One region of the Pseudomonas sp. FBCC-B1565 genome, then DNA from elsewhere that is predicted to be linked to it. Evidence: riboswitches for the same ligand, from Rfam matches in the RefSeq annotation. Region 1 holds a riboswitch; the other holds the start of a gene.

The links. Region 1 has a riboswitch for cobalamin ahead of NL123_RS09895 (ABC transporter substrate-binding protein). Riboswitches for the same ligand answer to the same signal wherever they lie in the genome.
Positions count from the first base shown of each region.
Region 2: it holds a riboswitch for cobalamin, as region 1 does, so the genes downstream of both, cobO (cob(I)yrinic acid a,c-diamide adenosyltransferase) here and NL123_RS09895 (ABC transporter substrate-binding protein) in region 1, are expected to answer to the same signal.

Region 1 is NZ_CP101438.1:2,090,775-2,098,294, forward strand. It holds gene NL123_RS09880 (GNAT family N-acetyltransferase) at 1-304, shown strand, start outside; gene NL123_RS09885 (ABC transporter ATP-binding protein) at 497-1,261, opposite strand; gene NL123_RS09890 (FecCD family ABC transporter permease) at 1,258-2,262, opposite strand; gene NL123_RS09895 (ABC transporter substrate-binding protein) at 2,259-3,269, opposite strand; cobalamin riboswitch at 3,373-3,567, opposite strand; gene NL123_RS09900 (hypothetical protein) at 3,671-4,114, shown strand; gene NL123_RS09905 (DNA/RNA non-specific endonuclease) at 4,264-5,190, opposite strand; gene NL123_RS09910 (M4 family metallopeptidase) at 5,321-6,382, shown strand; gene NL123_RS09915 (protealysin inhibitor emfourin) at 6,397-6,702, shown strand; gene NL123_RS09920 (aldehyde dehydrogenase family protein) at 6,759-7,520, opposite strand, start outside.
Region 2 is NZ_CP101438.1:1,778,347-1,785,866, forward strand. It holds gene NL123_RS08490 (DUF2066 domain-containing protein) at 1-831, shown strand, start outside; gene NL123_RS08495 (AI-2E family transporter) at 864-1,937, shown strand; gene hda (DnaA regulatory inactivator Hda) at 2,141-2,845, shown strand; gene NL123_RS08505 (C40 family peptidase) at 3,059-3,688, shown strand; gene NL123_RS08510 (C40 family peptidase) at 3,833-4,372, shown strand; cobalamin riboswitch at 4,477-4,723, shown strand; gene cobO (cob(I)yrinic acid a,c-diamide adenosyltransferase) at 4,804-5,415, shown strand; gene NL123_RS08520 (cobyrinic acid a,c-diamide synthase CobB) at 5,412-6,719, shown strand; gene bluB (5,6-dimethylbenzimidazole synthase) at 6,716-7,366, shown strand; gene cbiB (adenosylcobinamide-phosphate synthase CbiB) at 7,363-7,520, shown strand, end outside.

The DNA of each region.
Region 1 (7,520 bases):
TGTTGCGGCCATCGGCTATCTGCCCTATGACGGGCGTTTCCCGCAGTTGGACTACCAGGGCCGCAAGACGGTGGAAGTGGTGCGCTTGTTCGTAGCGCCAGGGTTTCGTCGTTTTGGCTTGGCGGGGCAGTTGTACCGTGCGTTGGAAGCGATGGCGCAGGCGGATGGGGTTGAGGTGATGTACTTGCATACCCACCCGTTTTTGCCGGGGGCGATTGAGTTCTGGGTTCGGCAGGGCTTCGAGGTCGTAGATGTGGAAGCAGACCCGGTCTGGCGGACGGCGCATATGCAGCAGTTCCTGTAGGCCTGTGGCGAGCGGGCTTTTGTGGCAAGTGGGCTTGTTGTGGCGAGCGGGCTTGCCCCGCGTTGGGCTGCGAAGCAGCCCTGAAACCCTGCGCCTCGGTTCGACCTGGAGGAATGCAGCGGCTTTATTGGGGCTGCTTCGCAGCCCAACGCGGGGCAAGCCCGCTCGCCACGATAAACCGCTATTCCAGTATTAAGCGGGGCGCAGCCGCAGGATCTTCGCCCCATCAAGCGGGTCCGTCAGGTAATGCGCCTGCACCCCGAACGTCTCCTGCAACCGTTGTGGCGTCAGTACTTCCAGCGGTTTGCCCAGGGCCACCAACCGCCCGCGATCCAACACTGCCAGGCGGTCACAGGTCAGCGCCTGGTTAAGGTCATGCAACGCAATCAAGGTGGTCACGGGCAGCGCCTGCACACCCTTCAAGATCGCCAGCTGATGCTGGATATCCAGGTGGTTGGTCGGCTCATCCAGCAACAGAATCTGCGGCCGTTGCGCCAATGCGCGGGCGATGTGCACGCGTTGGCGTTCCCCGCCCGAGAGGCTGCGCCAGGCGCGGTGGCTCAGGTGGGTGGCGTCGACGTCCTGCAGGGCTTGCTTCACGATGGCGTCGTCCTCAACGGACCACGGGCTCAGCGCCGACAACCATGGCGTACGGCCCAGGGCCACGGCGTCGAACACGCGGATGGCGTCGTCGGTGTCGGCCTGTTGCTCCACCACCGCCAGTTGCTGGGCGATGACGCGGCGGGACAGCGTGCCCAGGCGCTGGCCGCCCAGCAGCACTTCGCCGGATGCGGGTGCACGCAAGCCGGCGAGCAGCTTGAGCAAGGTGGATTTACCTGAGCCGTTCGGTCCGACAATCCCGAGGGTTTCACCCAACTGCACGTCCAGATGAACATCCCGCAGCAACTCGGCCTCGCGCACCTTGAAGCCCAGCCCGCGGCAGCTCAATACGCTCATCGCGCGTTCCTCCGGCCAATCAGGATCAGCGCAAACACCGGCGCACCGACCAGCGCGGTGACCACACCGACCGGAATCACCTGGCCCTTGATCAGCGTGCGCGACAGCACATCCGCCGCGATCAGAAACAACGCGCCACCCAACGCGCTGGCGGGCAACAGCCGCGAATGCCCGGTGCCAAGCAACAGGCGCACGGCGTGGGGAATCACCAGCCCGACAAAGCCGATAGAGCCGACAATCGACACCATCACCGCCGTCACCAGCGCCGCGCAGCCCACCAGCACAAACTGCACGCGACGCACCGGGATGCCGAGGGACGCCGCCGAGTCGCTGCCAAAGGTAAACGCATCCAGCGCGCGCCGATGCCACAGGCACACAGCCAAGCCGACGACTGCCACCGGCACCGCCAGCCACACCGAGGGCCAGCGCACGCCGCTGAGGTTGCCGAGCAGCCAGAACATAATGCCGCGGGCCTGTTCGGAACTGGCCGACTTGGTGATCAGGAACGCGGTGAGCGCATTGAACAGCTGCGAGCCGGCAATGCCGGCGAGGATGATCTGCCCGGTGCCACTGGCCGAACCGCTGGCCCGTGCCAACAGGATTACCAGGGCAAACGCCGCCATCGCGCCGACAAATGCGCCCGCCGACAACGACACCAAGCCGCCGCCCACCCCCATCAACGCCACCAGCACCGCACCGGTCGAAGCGCCGGCGCTGATGCCCAGCAGGTAGGGATCGGCCAGCGGGTTGCGCAACAGCGATTGCAGGATCACCCCGCAGGTCGCCAGCCCGGCACCGCAGGCCGCAGCGACCAGGGCGCGGGTGAGGCGGTAGTTCCACACCACGCCTTCATCGATGGGGTCGAGCACGTAGCCGGCGCCCCACAGTTTGTTGGCGAGTACCTGGAGCACCACCTGCGGCGAGATGGCGGTTTCGCCGATGGCCACGCCGGCGAGCACGGCAATCAGGAGCAGGGCCAGGGCGAGCAGGGTGCGCATCATTTTGGCAGGTCGTAGCCGTCGATGGCCGTGGCCAGTTGTTCAAGGCCGTCGAACATGCGGATGCTAGCCTGCAACGCCAAGGCGTCGAGGATGATGATGCGGTTGTTTTTCACCGCGTCCATGTTGCGCGTGACCGGGTCGCTGCGCAGGAAGGCGAGTTTCTTTTCATGGTCGTCGGCCGGGTAGCGGCGGCGGTCCATGCGCGCGATCACCAGGAACGTCGGGTTGGCCTTGGCGATGGTTTCCCAACCGACGGCAGGCCACTCTTCATCGGACTGCACCACATTGGAGAGGCCGAGGGTTTGCAGCATGAATTCGGGGATACCCTTGTGGCCAGCCACGTACGGGTCGCTGGCCATCTCGGCACTGGAAAACCACACCAGCGCGCTGGCCTGCTTGAGGCCTTTGCCCTGCACGGTGGCGACGGATCTGGCCAGGCGCGCCTTGAGCTCGTCATTCAACTGCTGGCCGCGCTCCTGTACGTCGAAGATCTGCGCCAATTGGCGGATGCTTTTATAGATGGTCTCGATGCGAAACGGCTCCAGCCGCGTGCCGTCGGCGCCCACCAGGTTGTCCTTGCCTTCGCAGTCGGAGGGTAGCAGGTAGGTGGGAATCTTCAGTTCATGGAACTGCTCGCGGGTGCCAACCACGCCTTGCGGCCCCACCACCCATTCCAGCTCGGCGGCCACCAGCTGCGGGCGTTTGGCGATCACTGCTTCGAAGCTCGGTTCGTTGTTGGCCAGGCGCTCGATGTTGTCGTTCTGCGCCTTGTACTGCGGCAGCACGCTGTTGAACCACAGCGAAGTGCCGACCACTTTATCGCCTACGCCCAGGGCGTAGAGCATCTCGGTGGCCGCCTGGCCGATGGTCACGCTGCGGGCGGGGGCTTGCGGGAAGGTGATCGGGCTGCCGCAGTTTTCCACGGTCAGCGGGTAGTGAGTGGGCGCGGCGTGGGCCAGGGCACAGAAGCCAACACCTGTAAGCAGGGCGATAACGCGTGGCAGCATGGGGCGATCTCCGAGTGAAGCGTACGTGCCATTCGGAAATCCACTCTCGGGCGCCGGGGGGCGCGACAGGCAAGAATGTCCTTCCCGGACACCCCGCCGGTTAGTGATTGAGCTTGGGCCGGCAGGTCTCCTGACTGATGCGTCGTCGCCACGCTCCAGCCTTCCCGGACGAGGTCCAGTGGCATCGAGGAGCAGGCTCAGCACCTACAGTTGCGGGGGCAGTTCCGATTGGCGCGGGTGTACCGCGCCTCGGATTCCCTATTAGTCCCGTTTGGGAACCGGCGCGGTATGGTAGTCGATCACGCGGTCGAGCGGGAGGCCGTGAAACCAACGGTGGCTCTTTGAAGGTGGGGCTCCTATGATGCGCAGCCAATGGATCGCTTTATCACAAGGAATAGACAGTGAAATTATTCGTCGCGCTCGCCCTCGCCGCCGCTCTCGTCGGTTGTGCCACCCAAGGTAAATCTGAACAGCAGATTCTTGATGAGGCCGCCTCCGCCTATGTCAAGTCGATGCCGGCGGGGTCGGACAAGCTCCGGCTGCATACGATGAGCATCCCCAAAAGCGGTATGTTCGGCGATACCCTGGCGATTTCCATGGCGGGTGAGCAAAATGCCGCGCACCTCAGGGCAGAGCTGCTCGATGCCAAACGCTTGGGCGATGTGTTCTTTTTGATTATCGGTGCCAGCACGCCGGTTGATGTTGCGGTGATCGGCAAAGCAGTCGAAGGGCAAAACTTGAAGGGTATGCAGATTTACTACTCGGGCACCGAGGCGCAGAAAGACGCCGTGCGTGCGGCAGTCGAGAAAACGCAGGCACAGTTTCATTACATCAACGCGCAATGATGGCTAGCCCGTTGACTCGCCTGGGTACGGCGCTCGCCACGGATGCAGTGTTCACCCTTGATGGAATCGTATCAGCCAGATCAAGAGCGGCTCGCCTCGCGTCGTGGTGAGTGTCAGTTGTCAACGCGGATCAACCTGTGAAGCGTTGATCAAAGACGAATGTCTTCAGGCCCCTGGATCAGCGCTTCAATCCGCGTGCCGGTGGCGCGTTCTTCGTTGCTGAAGCCGTCGTAGTCGGCCAGGTTGCCGAAGCGGATGCCGGTCAGGCGCTCGATCTGGATCACACTGCGCTGGTAGGTGCGCAGCTGGCCGAACACCAGCTCCAACTGGCCCAGTTCGCGGCTCTGATCGATCATGTAGGCGCTGGCCGAAGGTTTGCCGTCATCGCTGAGGTAGGCGACCACCTTCCAGAACGCCTTGGGGATCTGCACGCCCCGGTACACGCGGTCGTCGTCGGCGAACACCGGGCCGCTGAACACCGTGGCCCGGGCTTTCCAGCGCTGGGTGTTGTCGAGGATGTAGTCTTCGAGTTCCAGCCAGGTCTTCTGGTTGAACCCGCTCATCTGCGGTGAGCAGTTGGTGAAGTGGAAGGTGTCGAGGTTGGCGGTTTGCGCCACATCGCCCCAATTGGGGTCTTGGCGGCGCACCAGGTGGCCGCGGTCGAGGCCGTTGCTGGCATACAGCGCTTCGCCGACTTGGGCGTCGACCGGCAGGCGGCCATCGTAGGCCCAGGTGTCGTTGCTGCGGATGATGTCCACATGCTGCCCGCCATCGATGTTCACGCCCACATACAGCGCGAGGCGCTTGGCACGTGACATCGTGATGGAGAAGTGCGTGTAGTCCAGGCGCTTCTGGGCATCGCTCGCCAACGCTTCTTCCAGCGTGGGCCAGGGCACTCCGAAGCTGCCGAGAAAGTCTTCTGCGTAACCGCGCCGGTCCTTCAAGTCTTTGGCCGGGGTGACGCGGGGTGTCGCTGCCCTGGCCTCCAGCAGCGTGGGGCTCGGCGCGATCAACGGGCGCAGGTCGGCGAGCCGGGGGCGGTAGGCGAGGTCGATTTTGGTTTTACGTGCGGGCATCGGTCAGTCCTCCTTGGATAAACACGACTGCAACATAGGTTAATGACAATTGATCATGCGCACCAACCCCTGGGGGCTATCCTCAAACGGTCACCCGGACGTTCAGCACACGCCAACAAGGAGCCAGCCAATGTGTGATCGCCATTACCGAAACCCGATTTTCTGCCTGATTCCGCCGTATATGCTCGACCAGATCGCGCGTAACGGTGACAAAGCGCAACGGGATGTCGCGCTGCGTACCCGCGCCAAGGACAGCACGTTCCGCTCACTGCGCATGGTCGCGGTGCCTGCCAAGGGGCCGGCGCACCTGGCGCTGGCGATGGGCGCCGACAAACGGCGTTCGATCTACAGCGCCGAGGGCACCGACAGCCTGCCGGGCAAACTGATCCGTGGCGAAGGCCAGCCCATCAGTGGCGACGCGGCGGTGGACGAGGCCTATTATGGCTTGGGCGCCACTTTCGATTTTTTCGACCAGGTGTTCGATCGCAACTCCATCGACGATGCCGGCATGGCCCTGGACGCTACCGTGCACTTTGGCCAGAACTACAACAATGCGTTCTGGAACTCGACCCAGATGGTGTTCGGTGATGGGGACGGCGAGCTGTTCAACCGCTTTACGGTAGCCCTCGACGTGATTGGCCATGAACTGGCCCACGGTGTCACCGAGGATGAGGCCAAGCTGATGTATTTCAACCAGTCCGGGGCGTTGAACGAGTCGCTGTCGGACGTGTTCGGTTCGTTGATCAAGCAGTATGCGTTGAAGCAAAAGGCCGAGGACGCCGATTGGCTGATCGGCAAAGGGCTGTTTACCAAAAAGATCAAAGGCACCGCGCTGCGCTCGATGAAAGCCCCGGGCACCGCGTTTAACGACAAGCTGCTGGGCAAGGACCCTCAGCCCGGGCACATGGATGATTTTGTGCAGACCTACGAGGACAATGGCGGGGTGCATATCAATTCCGGCATTCCCAACCATGCGTTCTACCAGGTGGCGACAAACATCGGCGGGTTTGCCTGGGAGCGTGCCGGGCGCATCTGGTACGACGCATTGCGCGATGCGCGGTTGCGACCGAACTCAGGGTTTTTGCGCTTTGCGCGCATTACCTACGATGTTGCCGGTCGACTCTACGGTGCGAACAAGGATGAGCAGAAGGCGGTCAAGGAGGGCTGGAAGGCGGTCGGTATTTCGGTCTGACGTGAGGAACAGCCATGCAAATTTCGCTGAAGGAAAACGGCGGGCCTGCTTTTTTTCCGGGCCTGGCCAAGCCGCGTACAGTTGAGTTGGACAGCCTGCCCGAGCAGGACCAGCAGGAGTTGCGGCAGTTGGTCGAGGCGTGCGACTTCTTTCAGCTGCCGCAAAGCAGTGAACCCGCGCCCGGTAACCCGGGCCAGGTGCATTACACCCTGACGGTGAAGGAGGACCAGCGCGAACACACGGTCTGTGTGCTCGCGCCAGTGAAGTCGCAGGCGCTGGAGGGGTTGGTGCAGTGTGTGCGGCGGCATATTCGTGCATAAACAATTTCAGGCCACCGCATGCCTGTGGTGAGCCACAGGTCAGGCGCTGCTCTGATTTATTTGCGATCCAGCCACACGGTCTGGGCATTGCAGAACTCCCGTACGCCGAAGTGCGACAACTCACGCCCGAAGCCACTCTTCTTGATCCCACCAAACGCCACCCGTGGGTCTGAAACACTGAAGGCATTGACGAAGATGCCGCCGGTTTCCAGCTGATTGGCGATGTCCCGCGCCTTCGCCGGGTCGCTGGTGAAGATGCTCGCGGTAAGGCCGAACTCGCTGTCATTCGCCAGGGCCACCGCATGGTCGGCGTCGCGGGCGGTGATGATCGAGGCCACGGGGCCGAACAGTTCCTGTTTGAACGAGGTCATCTGGTCGGTGACGTTGGCCAGTACGGTCGGCGCATAGTAATTGCCGGCACCGGGTACTTTATGGCCGCCCAGCAGCAGGGTCGCACCTTCTTCCAGGGTGGCCTGGACCTGGCCGTGCAACTCGTCGCGCAGGTCGAAGCGGGCCATCGGGCCGATGTAGGTGGCGGCTGAAGTCGGGTCGCCCATCACCATGGCGCGGCTGGCTTCGAGGAATTTGGCGGTGAAGGCTTCCACCACGCCTTCCTCGATGATCAGGCGCTTGGCGGCGGCACAGACCTGGCCGCTGTTCTGGAAACGGCCGATCAGGGCGGCTTGCACGGCGGCGTCGAGGTCGGCGTCGTTGAGCACGATGAACGGGTCGGAGCCGCCCAGTTCCAGCACGCATTTTTTCAACGCGGCGCCGGCCTGGGAGCCGATGGCGATACCGGCGCGCACGCTGCCGGTGAG
Region 2 (7,520 bases), 310 kb from region 1:
GCCGTTCGCAAGGACCCGCAACAAATCATCAGCCAGTACGGCTACGACGCTGGCCCGCCGGAAAGCCTGCAAGTGGATTTCGACCCGGTGAGCACCGATCGCGTGCTGCGGGAAGCGGGCCTGTCGATCTGGGGCAGCAATCGGCCGTCGATCCTTGGCTGGTGGCTGAACGACTCCACCGAAGGCAGCAGCCTGGTGGGCGATGGCCAGACCGTTGCCCAGGCGCTGCGCCGTGCCGCGCAACACAGAGGCCTGCCGTTGCGCCTGCCGCTGGGTGACCTGGATGAACAGGTGGTCGCCACCGCACCGAATCTGGAAAGTGCCGACGCCACACCGCTGCGCGCTGCCTCCGAGCGTTACGGCGCCGACGCCTTGCTGGCGGTGCATGCGCGTCAGGAAGGCAGCCAGTGGCAGGCCAAATGGCGTCTGTGGCTGGGCGACAAAAGTGAGCAAGGCACGGCGCAAGGGCCCGACACCGGCGCCGTGGCCGATGCGGTGATGCTGGCGGTCAGCCAGAAGCTGGCGCCGCGCTTTGCGGTCAAGCCCGGCGTGAGCACCGAACAATTGCTGGAAGTGCAGGGCATGACCCTTGAGCGTTATGCCGCGCTGGGTCATCTGCTGGAGCCTTTCGGCGGTCAGCCGCAGTTAGTGGATGGCAATCGCATCGTGTACCGCGTCAATGGCAGTGCCGATCAGTTGCGTACTCAGTTGAGCCTGGCCAGGTTGCAGGAAATTCCTGCGGGTGAAGCACCGGTCCAGCAACCCGTGGCGGAGGGTGCGCAGCCTGCTGTTGCACCAGAACCTCAGGCGCAACTGCGTTTTCGTTGGTAGCAGTTTTCTTCTTTATATATATGGAGTGGTTTATGGCGGATACGCGTCGTTGGGTGTGGCTTGGCGGGTTTGTCCTGCTGTGCGTTTTTGTGTTCCTGCTGCATTCGATCCTGACGCCGTTCCTGGTCGCGTTGCTGCTGGCTTACCTGTTCGATCCGGTGGTGGATCGTCTGGAGAAGGCCGGGTTGTCGCGGACCTGGGGCGTGGTGGCGGTGTTCGCCCTGTTTACCTTGATCATCACGGCGTTGGTGCTGGTGTTGGTGCCGATGCTGGCCAAGCAGTTGTTCCGCTTGTATGAGCTGGCGCCGCAGATGCTCGATTGGCTGCAGCACACGGCGATGCCATGGGCCCAGGCCAAGCTGGGGCTGGCGGATGGCTTCTGGAAGTTCGACAAGGTCAAGTCGGCCATCAGCGAACATATGGGCCAGACCACTGACATCGTCGGGGTCATCCTCAGCCAGGCGACTGCGTCCAGCCTGGCGCTGATCGGCTGGCTGACCAACCTGGTGCTGATCCCGGTGGTGGCGTTCTACTTGCTGCGCGACTGGGACATCATGATGGCCAAGATCCGCAGCCTGCTGCCGCGCAACCGTGAGGAACGCATTGTTTCACTGGCTGAGGAATGCCATGAGGTGCTCGGCGCCTTCGTGCGCGGGCAGTTGCTGGTGATGCTGGCCCTGGGGATCATCTACGCGGCCGGCTTGATGGCTATCGGCCTGGAACTGGGCCTGTTGATCGGCCTGATCGCCGGCCTGGCCGCAATCGTGCCTTATATGGGGTTTGTGATTGGGATCGGCGCGGCGCTGGTCGCGGGCTTGTTCCAGTTTGGCGGGGACTTGTACCCGATGCTGGGGATCGTGGCCGTCTTCATGGTCGGCCAGGCGTTGGAAGGCATGGTGCTCACGCCGTTGTTGGTCGGGGATCGGATTGGCCTGCATCCGGTGGCGGTGATCTTTGCGATCCTGGCGGGCGGTGAGCTGTTTGGCTTCACTGGCATCCTGCTGGCGTTGCCGGTGGCGGCGGTGATCATGGTGCTGGTGCGCCATGTGCACGATCTGTACAAGGATTCGGATGCGTATACGGGGGTTGAAGATCCCGACTTGTAACCCTTTCTTCACAAACCCGGCCAACGCCGGGTTTGTCTTTTCTGGGAGCGGTCCGTCAAACAATCTGCACAAATCCAACAAGTTAACGCAAACCTTTGATTTTGCTTGGGGTCTGTTGCATTGTGCGCCCGGCGTCACGGGTATAAACTTTGCAAACTTTACACAGAGGCCACTAACGGTTCGTTTGGAGCCGTTCAGTCAGCATGAAACCGATTCAGCTGCCCTTGGGTGTGCGTCTGCGTGACGACGCCACCTTCATCAACTACTACCCAGGCGCCAATGCCGCTGCACTCGGCTATGTCGAGCGGCTCTGCGAAGCCGACGCCGGGTGGACCGAAAGCCTGATCTACCTGTGGGGCAAGCACGGCGTAGGGCGTACCCACCTGTTGCAGGCCGCGTGCCTGCGGTTCGAGCAGATGGGCGAACCGGCGGTGTACCTGCCGTTGGCCGAGTTGATGGACCGCGGTATCGGCATCTTCGACCATCTTGAGCAATACGAACTGGTGTGCCTGGACGATCTGCAAGCGATCGCCGGCAAAGCGGAATGGGAAGAAGCGCTGTTTCACCTGTTCAACCGCTTGCGTGACAGCGGTCGGCGCCTGTTGATTGCCGCGTCGACTTCGCCCCGCGAGTTGCCGATCAAGCTGGCCGACCTCAAGTCGCGCATGACCCTGGCGCTGATCTTCCAGATGCGCCCGCTGTCCGACGAAGACAAATTGCGTGCCCTGCAACTGCGCGCATCCCGTCGCGGCCTGCACCTCACCGACGAGGTCGGGCACTTTATCCTTACTCGAGGCACCCGCAGCATGAGCGCATTGTTCGATCTGCTCGAACAGCTCGATCAGGCCTCCTTGCAGGCCCAGCGCAAGCTGACCATCCCCTTCCTCAAAGAAACCCTCGGCTGGTAGCTAGCCCGCTGTTTTCGCGGCTTTCGGCAAATTACAGGCGCCAGAAAACCTGCGTTTGAGCCGGTTTGGCCACGCAAAAGGCAGGTACAGGGTGTTAAGGGCTTAGATGTCATAGTCCAAACAAGAAGTCACATAGACCACGATTGAATTTGCAAATCGATGTGATAGAAGGCATAGTCTCGACTTCTTTACATATCAGCCACGGTCGTGCCCATGCTAAATCGCTTCGCACCCCTCGTGCCCCTCGCACTCGTTACCCTGTTGTTTGGTTGCGCCTCCCACCCACAGCAGGTGGCAGATCAGCAAAAACCACAGGTTCAAAATCAGGCAAAATTCGTTGCTGCTCAATCTGCCTCTGTTTATGAGGAAGAAGTTGCAACGGAAAAGGAACTGGCCGACTTCGCCGGCAACAAGCCTTACCAGCTTCCAGTCCTGGCCGACAGCATCCTCGAACGCGGCATGTCCCTGATCGGTACCCGTTACCGTTTCGGTGGTACCTCTGAAGCCGGTTTCGACTGCAGCGGTTTCATCGGCTATCTGTTTCGCGAAGAAGCCGGCATGAACCTGCCGCGCTCCACCCGTGAAATGATCAACGTGAATGCACCGTTGGTCGCACGCAACAACCTCAAGCCCGGTGATCTGCTTTTCTTCAGTACGGCAGGCCGTGGTCGTGTCAGCCACGCCGGTATCTACTTGGGCGATAACCAGTTTATCCACTCCAGCAGCCGCCGCAGTGGTGGTGTCCGGGTCGATAACCTGGGTGACAGCTACTGGAGCAAAACCTTCATCGAAGCCAAGCGTGCACTCGCCATGGCCCCGACGACGGTTACCGCTAGCAAGTAAACTTAAAGTGATACTTGAAGTTTGACGTGTAAGCGCTAGAATCCCTGGATATTGTTGTAATCCGTTCGCGCGAGCTTTGCTTGCGCGTTCTGGTTTTCAGCGTTCGGCAGCGAAAGCCGCATCCAGACCAGGATTGTTCTGCACATGTCGACCTCGGCCCGCCTTATTCTCATTGTCTGCGCCGCGCTCCTCAGCGCCTGCGCAAGCCGCACACCGCCGCCCGCTCCCGTAGCGGTGAAGCCCAAGCCGGTGTTCAACTATTCCACCCAGAATTTCTCGCCTGCGGCCGAAGACGTACTCTTCCGGGCGCTGGGCCTGGTCGGCACGCCTTATCGTTGGGGTGGCAATACGCCGGACTCCGGGTTTGATTGCAGTGGCCTGATCGGGTTTGTCTTCCGCGATGCCGCCGGGATTTCCCTGCCGCGTACCACCCGCGAGCTGATCGTAATGCGCGCGCAGGACGTCAGCGAGCAGAACCTGCAGACCGGTGACCTGCTGTTCTTCGCCACCGGTGGCGGTTCCCAGGTCAGCCACGCCGGGATCTACGTGGGTGAAGGGCGCTTTGTCCATGCGCCACAAACCGGCGGTACGGTGAAGCTGGATACACTGTCCAAGGCCTATTGGCAGAATGCCTACCTGAGTGCCAAGCGCGTGTTGCCGGGCAACCTGGCACGTAATCCTTAGCGCCAGACACGAATCAAAATGTGGGAGGGGGCTTGCCCCCTCCCACAATTGTTTTGTGTCGACTTCAAGTTGCTTTAATTGACGCTCCACCCCCAACCTACTACCCTTCGCCGCTTGTTCCAGGTGCTCTGTGACCCACGGGTCGACGGAGTGAAACAGGGAAGCCGGTGAGTGAGCGCACTTCTACACAGTGCCGCCGCGATTCCGGCGCTGCCCCCGCAACGGTAAATGAGTCAAGACGCTGCTTTTTGCCACTGTATCGCCTGCGATATGGGAAGGCGCAGCGTTGGCCTGCCTTCAACCCGCACACCACTCATGAGCCCGGAGACCGGCCTGCAACATCCAACAGCATCACGGTGGGCGATGCTTGGCTGTCTGTTGTTCTTTTTTTCCTGCCCGCCGTTTTTGTCCAGCCCCAACGGAGAGCTGCCATGACCGATTCCCCCGACCGCGACGAACGCCACCTGGCGCGCATGCTGCGCAAAAAAGCCGTGATCGACGAGCGCATCGCCAACTCCCCCAACGAATGCGGCCTGCTGCTGGTGCTGACCGGCAATGGCAAAGGCAAGAGTAGCTCCGCGTTCGGCATGTTGGCCCGAGCCATGGGCCATGGCATGCAGTGTGGTGTGGTGCAGTTCATCAAGGGGCGTAACAGCACCGGTGAAGAACTGTTCTTCCGCCGCTTCCCCGAGCAAGTGCGTTTCCATGTGATGGGCGAAGGTTTCACCTGGGAAACCCAGGACCGCCAGCGCGACATCGCCGCCGCCGAAGCCGCCTGGGCGGTCTCCCGCGAATTGCTGCAAGACCCCTCCATCGGCCTGGTGGTGCTGGACGAGCTGAACATCGCGCTCAAGCACGGCTACCTTGACCTGGACCAGGTCCTCAGCGACCTGCAAGCCCGTCCACCGATGCAGCACGTGGTGGTCACCGGCCGTGGCGCCAAACCCGAGTTGATCGAAATGGGCGACACCGTCACCGAGATGGGCATGCTCAAGCACGCGTTCCAGGCCGGTATCAAGGCACAGAAGGGCGTCGAACTTTGAATCAGCCCCGTCATTGCCCTGCCGTATTGATCGCCGCTCCGGCGTCCGGCCAGGGCAAAACCACCGTCACCGCCGCGCTTGCCCGTTTGCATCGCAACCTGGGGCGCAAGGTGCGCGTGTTCAAATGCGGCCCGGACTTCCTCGACCCAATGATTCACGAGCGCGCCAGCGGTGCGCCGGTGTATCAGTTGGATATGTGGATGGTGGGCGAGCAGGAAAGTCGCCGTTTGCTCTGGGAAGCGGCGGGGGAGGCAGACCTGATCCTGATCGAAGGCGTGATGGGCCTGTTCGACGGCACACCGTCCAGCGCCGATCTGGCGCGGCACTTCGGCGTGCCGGTGCTGGGGGTGATCGACGGCACGGCCATGGCGCAGACCTTCGGTGCGTTGGCATTGGGCCTGGCGCGCTATCAGCCGGACTTGCCATTCGCTGGCGTACTGGCCAACCGGGTCGGCACCCTGCGTCATGCGCAACTGCTCGAAGGCAGCCTCACCGAGGGCCTGCGCTGGTATGGCGCGTTGTCACGCGAGACCGGTATCGAACTGCCCAGTCGCCACCTCGGCCTGGTGCAGGCCAGCGAACTGAATGACCTGGATGTGCGCCTGGACGCTGCCGCCCAAGCCCTGGGCAGCAGTTGCGAAGTCGCCTTGCCGCCACCGGTGACATTTGCTGCGCCGCAAGTGATCGAGGCCGAACCCTTGCTCAACGGCGTGCGCATTGCCGTGGCCCGCGATGAGGCCTTCGCTTTTACCTACGGTGCAAGTCTCGACCTGCTGCGCGCGATGGGCGCTGAGCTGGTGTTCTTCTCGCCGATTCACGATAGCCAGTTGCCCGACGCCGACAGCCTCTACCTGCCCGGCGGCTACCCGGAATTGCACCACCAGGCGCTGTCGGAAAATACCCCGATGCTCGACGCCATTCGCGCTCACCACGCGGCCGGCAAACCCTTGCTTGCCGAATGCGGCGGCATGCTCTACCTGCTGGACTCGCTGACCGATGTCGACGGCGTCCGCGCCGAACTGCTTGGCCTGCTCCAGGGCGACGCGGTGATGCAAAAGAAACTGGCGGCCCTGGCCCTGCAAAGCGTCGAATTGCCGGAAGGCACCCTGCGTGGCCATACCTATCACCATTCCCTGACCACCACTGAATGGCAGCCGATCGCCCGTGGCCTGAGCCCCAACGGCGGGCGCGGTGCCGAGGCGGTATACCGGCAGGGGCGGATGACGGCGTCCTACGTACATTTCTATTTCCCATCCAATCCCCAGGCGGTGGCCGCATTGTTTGCGCCCGATTCAGCACTATGACTGACAACGCCTTCCCCGAGGCCGACCGCCAGGCTGTCTACCGTGCCATCGCCGAACGCCGCGACATGCGCCACTTCAGCGGCGGTACGGTCGCCCCGCAATTGCTCCACCGCCTGCTCCAGGCCGCACACCAGGCGCCCAGCGTCGGCCTGATGCAGCCCTGGCGCTTTGTCCGCATCAGCGACCGCCAACTGCGTGGGCAGATTCAACAATTGGTGGAAGAAGAACGCGTACGCACTGCCGAAGCCCTGGGCGAGCGCTCCGATGAGTTCATGAAGCTCAAGGTCGAAGGCATTCACGACTGCGCCGAAGTGCTGGTGGCGGCGTTGATGGACGATCGCGAGCGGCACATCTTCGGGCGTCGCACCCTGCCGGAAATGGACATGGCGTCATTGTCCTGTGCTATCCAGAATTTGTGGCTGGCGGCGCGGGTCGAAGGCCTGGGCATGGGCTGGGTCTCGTTGTTCGAACCGCAGGCGCTGGCCGATCTGCTGGGTTTGCCGCCCGGCGCGAAACCCCTGGCCGTGCTGTGCCTGGGACCAGTGGCCGAGTTCTACCCGGCACCGATGTTGCAGCTCGAAGGCTGGACCGAACCACGGCCGTTGAGTGACATGTTGTATGAGAATGCGTGGGGAGTGAGTCAATGAGTGTGGCCTTGCTGTGTGTCGCTGCAGTCGCGCTGGATGCGCTGCTGGGCGAACCCAGGCGCTGGCATCCGCTGGTGGCGTTCGGCAATTTCGCCGGGCGCATCGAGCAGCGTTTCAATACCGGTGGCCGTGGCTGGCGCAGCCATGGCGTGAC